DNA from 2 places in the Pectinatus frisingensis genome. Region 2 is predicted to be linked to the other one. Evidence: riboswitches for the same ligand, from Rfam matches in the RefSeq annotation. Region 2 holds a riboswitch; the other holds the start of a gene.
What was found. Region 2 has a riboswitch for cobalamin ahead of F8M42_RS10075 (GH25 family lysozyme). Riboswitches for the same ligand answer to the same signal wherever they lie in the genome.
Positions count from the first base shown of each region.

Region 1: it holds a riboswitch for cobalamin, as region 2 does, so the genes downstream of both, F8M42_RS06570 (OmpH family outer membrane protein) here and F8M42_RS10075 (GH25 family lysozyme) in region 2, are expected to answer to the same signal.

Region 1 is NZ_CP045424.1:1,410,381-1,413,809, forward strand. It holds gene F8M42_RS06565 (LysR family transcriptional regulator substrate-binding protein) at 1-447, opposite strand, end outside; cobalamin riboswitch at 741-915, shown strand; cobalamin riboswitch at 1,272-1,454, shown strand; gene F8M42_RS06570 (OmpH family outer membrane protein) at 1,585-2,013, shown strand; gene F8M42_RS06575 (hypothetical protein) at 2,179-2,982, shown strand; gene F8M42_RS06580 (TonB-dependent receptor domain-containing protein) at 3,007-3,429, shown strand, end outside.
Region 2 is NZ_CP045424.1:2,153,747-2,157,175, reverse strand. It holds gene F8M42_RS10085 (response regulator) at 1-239, shown strand, start outside; gene F8M42_RS10080 (iron-containing alcohol dehydrogenase family protein) at 380-1,486, shown strand; cobalamin riboswitch at 1,758-1,935, shown strand; gene F8M42_RS10075 (GH25 family lysozyme) at 2,185-2,748, shown strand; gene F8M42_RS10070 (lactonase family protein) at 3,109-3,429, shown strand, end outside.

The sequences.
Region 1 (3,429 bases), 740 kb from region 2:
AAAGACGATGCCATAACCTGAAATGGCAGCCATAAGACTTTCATGCAGACCATCAAATTCAAGTGCGATTTTAGGAGCTTTTAAGTTGTGGATATGGCACAACGCTTCTAATGTAAAATGGTTGTAGCTGCCATTTTCCCGCAAAATAAACGGTTCAGATATAATCGTTTCCAAACTGATGATTTTATTAGCATATTTGTGATTTGGCGCAGCAACAAACCACAGTTCATCTGTCATTATTTTTTTTATACATAATTCATTTTTATGGATAATAGCGCCACCGCCTAAAACTGCTGCATCTGCCTGATAATTGAGCAGCTCGTTTACAGCAGCTGCAGTTTTATTTGTTGTGACCTTGATGGTCATGTTTTTGTGGATCTGTTTTAATGCCGCTGCCCATACCGGTATCAGGTAATTTGCGGTTAGATAATTACCGGCAATTCTCAATGAGCCGCATTTACCGTCAGTATAATCACGGACTAATATATTTCTCTGAGAAGGGAAGTCTTATAATATTATTTACATTTGCAAGACAATCAAATCAGTCTGTGAGATATCTGTAATAAAGTTTTTATAATACCACGGCAAAAAAATTTATTTATGATTAGCTTTATTATTAGTGTATATTGGAATTTTATTATTTTAAATTTGTAATTTTTTTATTGACAAATTTGTAAAATAGCATTATCGTAATAAGTGAAAACTATTATTTATTAAATTAAGATAATATTAACAATTAGATAATTTTTATGAAATCAGGTATCCATTATCTGGATGGATTCAATAGGGAAGTCCGGTGCAAGTCCGGCGCTGTCTCGCAACTGTGAAGGAGAGCTGTATTTTTGTTTCCCTCTTACCAAGGAAAAATGCAGCAATGAACCTAAGTCAGGGTACTGCCTGGTTTTTATATCCGTATATAGCCTGCGATGTACAGGTCTGGGATTGAGAACATTTGCAGGTATATGCATGATGTATGTGGTGCATTTGACTGCAGATTTTTAGGTGAGCTGTTTTTGGGAACAGCTTTCGTTCTTGACCCGGCAAAAGCAGGCAGCTTTTAGAAAATAAAGCGTCGGTAATTCCGCTGGTCGGGATAACTGGCGCTTTTGTTTTATCAATATAGCTATGTAAGACATTTTTGCTTTATCTGCCCTTAGAAATTAAGAGCGGATAAAGGGCAAACTGACAGTTATGCAGGCATTTCGTTCTTTATCCACCCTTAAAAGGGCGGACAATCGCGCGCAGCGTGGTGATGGGCTGCATAAATAAAAACTTAATAAATCGGAACAGGTGCCCTTCGGGGCTTAATAGGGAAGTTTGGTGCAAAGCCAACACGGTCCCGCCACTGTAACGGAGAGTAAATCCGCAGACAACGTCACTGGAGCAATGCTTTGGGAAGGCGCGGATAAACGATGACCCGGAGTCAGGAGAACTGCCTGTTGTACAATCACCGCTTGACCTGCGAGGTATGGGGAGGAGATTACACATCCGGGCTTTTTTGGCCTGTCTGTGTAGTGCGCTCCCGCAAGGGAGTTTTTTTATTGTCCTTTTATATCACAAATTTTATTTATAGTGAGGTAAACCATGAAACAATTATCTTTAATTTCAACACTGACCGCTATGTTTTTCAGTCTTATTTTGCTGCTGCCGTCAACGGCAATGGCCGCCGATATTCAAAACATCGGTGTAATGAATCGACAGCAGGTTGTTGCCGCCTATCCCGGCATACAGGAAATATTCCAGCAGCTGCAGGATATGCGCACTGCCGCACAAAATGATTACAATACCAAGAGCAAAGGTCTGTCCGATGATAAGCGCAAGACACTCAATGACACTATCGCCCAGCAGGAAGCACAAAAAGAAGCTAAACTCATGAATCCGGTAGAAAATAAAATCAGCGCTGCCGTCAAAGCAGTCGCCGCTGACAAAGGGCTTACCATTATTCTGGATGCTGCCGATGTCGTCTATGGCGGTACCGACATTACCAATGATGTTATCGCCAAAATAAAATAAGCATATTAAAAGCCTGTTGTCTGCACGGACGACAATAACTAACCGCCGGTGCAGTTATTAATACAGTAATCCGGATAAAGGAGGTGCAGCGTCTTAAATGTCGCAGGGCAGTGAGGCTGTCCTGCCGGGGTATAAGAACCAATTTTGTTTAAGGAGGCTTTATTTATGAGTTTGTCTACAGTGGTGTCAACTTTTTATAATTTCGGTGCTTCTCCTGCGGCCGGTCGTCTTAAATTGATTTCTTCTTCGGGGTCAACGCCGACTGTTACGGGAGGACTCCCAAATGATATTCCTAATACCGATCCTATCGCTTTTTACTTTAACGGCGGCAGCGGCACCGGCATCAGGATATTGCTAGTGGAAAGGAATTACGACAAAAATTATAAGCAAACTTTTTGTACGCTTTCCGTGTATGATCCCAGCAGTTGGACAAAAACAGTCAATGAAAATTCGTCGGCTTATGAATACAGTGATGGTGCTCCGCTGCTCAATATTTACAATATCAATTCACCGGGCGGGACTGATGCCGGCACACTTTATGGTGCTGATTACACCGGTACTGATAATGACAACGGGCGCATATTTAAGCTTATCCATGGCAAGACCGGCAGTGCGGAAACCCTGACATTGGACAGCCATGATTATCAGTTTGTACCGACGGGTTCGGGTGCCACGGCACACAGCGTCGACTCGGTATTTAACACTGAATCAGGCACTGACTACGTTTATGCCGCAGCCCAGCAGTATAGTTTGTCCGGTTCGCCCTCTAATCCGGCAAACTATACTTACTATAACAGTATCATTGTCAAGCTCGATCCCGGTACGCTGACACCGGTCAGCGGCGGCGGTCCGAGTGCCAGCCTGGCACCGAATGTCTTTGATCTGCAGTACTATGGCGGCAGCTTCTATGTGACGGCCCTGGGTGGGGCGCAGTGGAACCAGACTCCAATCAAATGGAACTTTTTGTAATAATAACAATAAGGAAGAAACATTTTGAAAAGGAATAATAAATATATAGTATTATATCCCCTGGCTCTTTTTTTGCTTACTTATACCGCACCCTGTGAGGCATGGGATCAGCTGGTAATAAATGGAGAAAATGCCAATTACATAAATTGGGGAATAAATGCCGACCCAAGCGGAACTTATAATATCACGAGTGGAGGCATTTATACTACCTATGCCAGAGATACACAGACCGGCGGACCACCGGTTTCCAGATATAATGAACCTATTAATATTTTAAATGGAGGAATATGGCGTCCGCTGGATGCTAAGTCTATAATTCTTGCGAGTGCTTTAACCATGCATTCCGGTTCCATGATAGATCTGGCATATAAATACAGTGCTGCCAACGGTTATACTCAGGAAAACGGCTATGATCCCTGGTCGGCAGCAACCTCTATTAATACAGCG
Region 2 (3,429 bases):
AAATGCATCTTACACCCATGGAATATAAACTATTGTGTCTGCTGGCAGGTAATGTCGGTAAAGTATTGACATATACATATATAACTAATTCGATTTGGGGAAATGCATGGGATAACAATGTTGCGTCATTGCGGGTATTCATGGCAACATTGCGGAAGAAAATCGAAAAAGATGCAGCTGCTCCTCAGTATATACAGACGCATATTGGTATTGGATACCGTATGATAAAAATCGATTAATAAAAATCAGGCAGATATGCGGCAACCCTTATTCTACTGTTTACAATATTACATTTAGATGTTATAATTATTGACTAGCACAATTATTTGCAATGAAATAAGGAGATGAAAGATAAACGCTTCCAGTGGTTTATCCGCATATGAGAGAAAATTATTCGATATACTTGCCACAGTACAGTGTAGGAACAAATTGTTATGATGAAATTGGTCCCGTGACTAAATATTTTGGTAAAAAAGTTGTTATGATAGGTGGCAAAACAGCTTTGGAAAAAGCTGAACCGGCGATACTTAAAGCTATGAGCAAGGCAGGTTTGGATCATTTAGCGACAGTGTGGTACGGTGGTGATTCAAGTGAAAGTAATGTAAAAAAAATGTTGGATAATGAAGCTGTAAAAAGTTCTGACATAATATTTGGCATAGGCGGCGGCAGGGCAATAGATACAGCTAAAACGGCGGCAGATATACTTGACAAAGCTTATTTTTCATTTCCTACGGTAGCATCTAACTGCGCACCAACTTCGGCTATAGCAGTTTTATATGATGATGCCGGGGCGTTATCACGCTACTATTTCACAAAAAAATGTCCACTGCATACATTCATAAATACAGCGGTTATAGCGGATTCACCTGAAGAACTTTTATGGGCTGGTATCGGAGATGCTTTGTCCAAGGAATGTGAAGTGGAGCTGGCTGCGCGTGGTAAAAAATTATTCCATACTCCATTGATAGGGCTTAAAGCAGCGGCAGCTTGTACGGAACCTCTGCTTGATTTTGGGGAAGATGCTTTAAAGGCAATAAAAGAAAAACGGCCTTCCTTTGAACTTACACAAGTTGTGCTGGATATTATTATCAGTACGGGGATAGCATCAAATTTGACAAGTTCGGCTTTTGACAATAAGATTGAGTATTATTACAACTCATCACTGGCTCATTGCTTTTACAATGCTTATACAATTCTGCCGCAGGCTCACCAGTACCGGCATGGCGCAGTGGTTTCCTATGGCGTTTTAGTGTTGCTTACATATGATGGGCAAATCGAGCGGCGCAACAAGATCGCAGCTTTTAATAAAAAATTGGAATTACCGGTGACTTTGCGGGAAATCGGAATTTCAAGTGAAGCAGAAGTTGATAGTATTGTGAAAAGGGCACCTTTTATTAATGAGTGGAATTGTGTTCCTTACAAAAGTGATCAGGCTAAATATAAAGCGGCAATATTAGCTGTCGATGAATATGGCAGGACTCTGTAGTATTAAAATTTTATTTATTGATGGGATTGCCGCACGTGATCGACTTCGTGCGGCAATATTTTTGATTTAATTAATAAGAAAATTAGTAGCATATAAAACAGTTATGAAAAAATAAATGAATTGTATTGCACTCGACTTGGTGTAATGATATACTAAGCACATGATGATTAATAGCTGGTAACTGGTTGTCCAATTGAGAAAATTTGGCTTTTATCAGCCGTACTCTGATACCGATACCTTAGAAATTCAGTTAAAAATGCAACTGTGATCAATTTGATATGATGAGACAGGTGTCCGTAAGGACTCAATAGAAAATCCGGTATAAAGCCGGAGCGGTCCCGCCGCTGTGAGGAAGAGCAAATTGCAATATACCATTGGGAATATGTCCTGAGAAGGTGCAATAAGTGATGATTCCGAGCCAGAAGAACTGCCTGTTTGACAATCACCGATTATGAATGAAATCATTCATGGACCTGCGAGCGATGGGGAGGGGATTTCGAAACGGCAGTATTTTTGTGCTGCTGTGATGAGATATGTTTTTATGACCTTCATCTATTTTGCGGATGAAGGTTTTTTTCGTAAGTATAGCCCGGTTTAATGAGCGGATGCTTGCAACATGTTATTGAGACAATTGAATTAGAAAATGAAGAAATAGATGGTGAAGTGGCGGTTTTATCGAATAAAGGAAGAAATTGTTAATGAAAAAAGGTATTGATGTAAGTGAGAATAATGGAACGGTCGATTGGCGGGCAGCAGTGCTGTCCGGTATTGAATTCGCTATTATACGCTGCAGTATGGGGCAATTTGAATCAGATGCATTATTTGCACAAAATGTGGCATTGGCACATGCTGCGGGGCTGCAGGTGGGGGCATACCATTATTCTTATGCCATGGACAAAGAGCAGTCGGCGCAGGAAGCACAAAATTGTAAAAGGGCAATAAATGATGCAGGAGTATTGCTGGAATTGCCGGTATTTTATGATATGGAAGATGCTGACGGCTGGAAGGCACAGCATAATTTTTCATTCAATAAAAACAAAATTACAAATATGTGCCAGGTCTTTATAAATGATATTGGTTTGGACAGCGGAATATATTCGTCTCATTTTTGGTTATGCAACTATATTGACTGGCAGGTGTTGCAATGTACCGTGTGGAATGCTGAATGGGGAAATACCGATTCTGTACGGGGATATATGTGGCAATATACAGATAAATTTAAAATAGGTACAAATGTTTTTGATGGAGATATACTTTACTGATGTTTTTAAACTGCAGTGATTATAATAAGTTAGTATTTTGGGCTGACGTCATTATAAAATAAGTTTAATAATTTGATATAATGGTTTGAATTATTAAAAATAATATGCAATCGAAAGGTATTGACTGATAAATTTCCAAAGGCATAATTTATCTTACACATTGTACATAATATAGAGTCTTTTGCCAACGAAAATATTGCTGCATAGAAGTATATTGTATTTGTAAAAGGGAGATAAATATAATATACTTTAAACATGGGGATAAGTATAATTTTATGTGTTATTTGTGAAGCTGATAAGATAATGATGTGATATCATCTTGGGACAAATTATAAATTTATTTAGGGGAATGAGTTTATTATGAAACATATTGGGTACGTAGGTACGTATGATTCAAAATGTAGTCAGGGTGTCTATCGTTTTAAATTTGACGATGTTACAGGGAAGCTCACTAAGCCAACATCTTTTTATACAACAAATGGTGGTAAGTGTGTGGCCCTGACGGACGAATTTGTGGTTGTAACGCGTGAGATTCCTGGGAAATCCGGTATTGCGTTATTAGACAAAAACGGAACAGTACTATCAGAAGCTTTTATGGAGAGAGCTTCAGCCTGTTTTATTGGCTGTCGTGATAAATTTGTATATACTGCTAACTATCATGATGGCGTAGTCATGATTTAT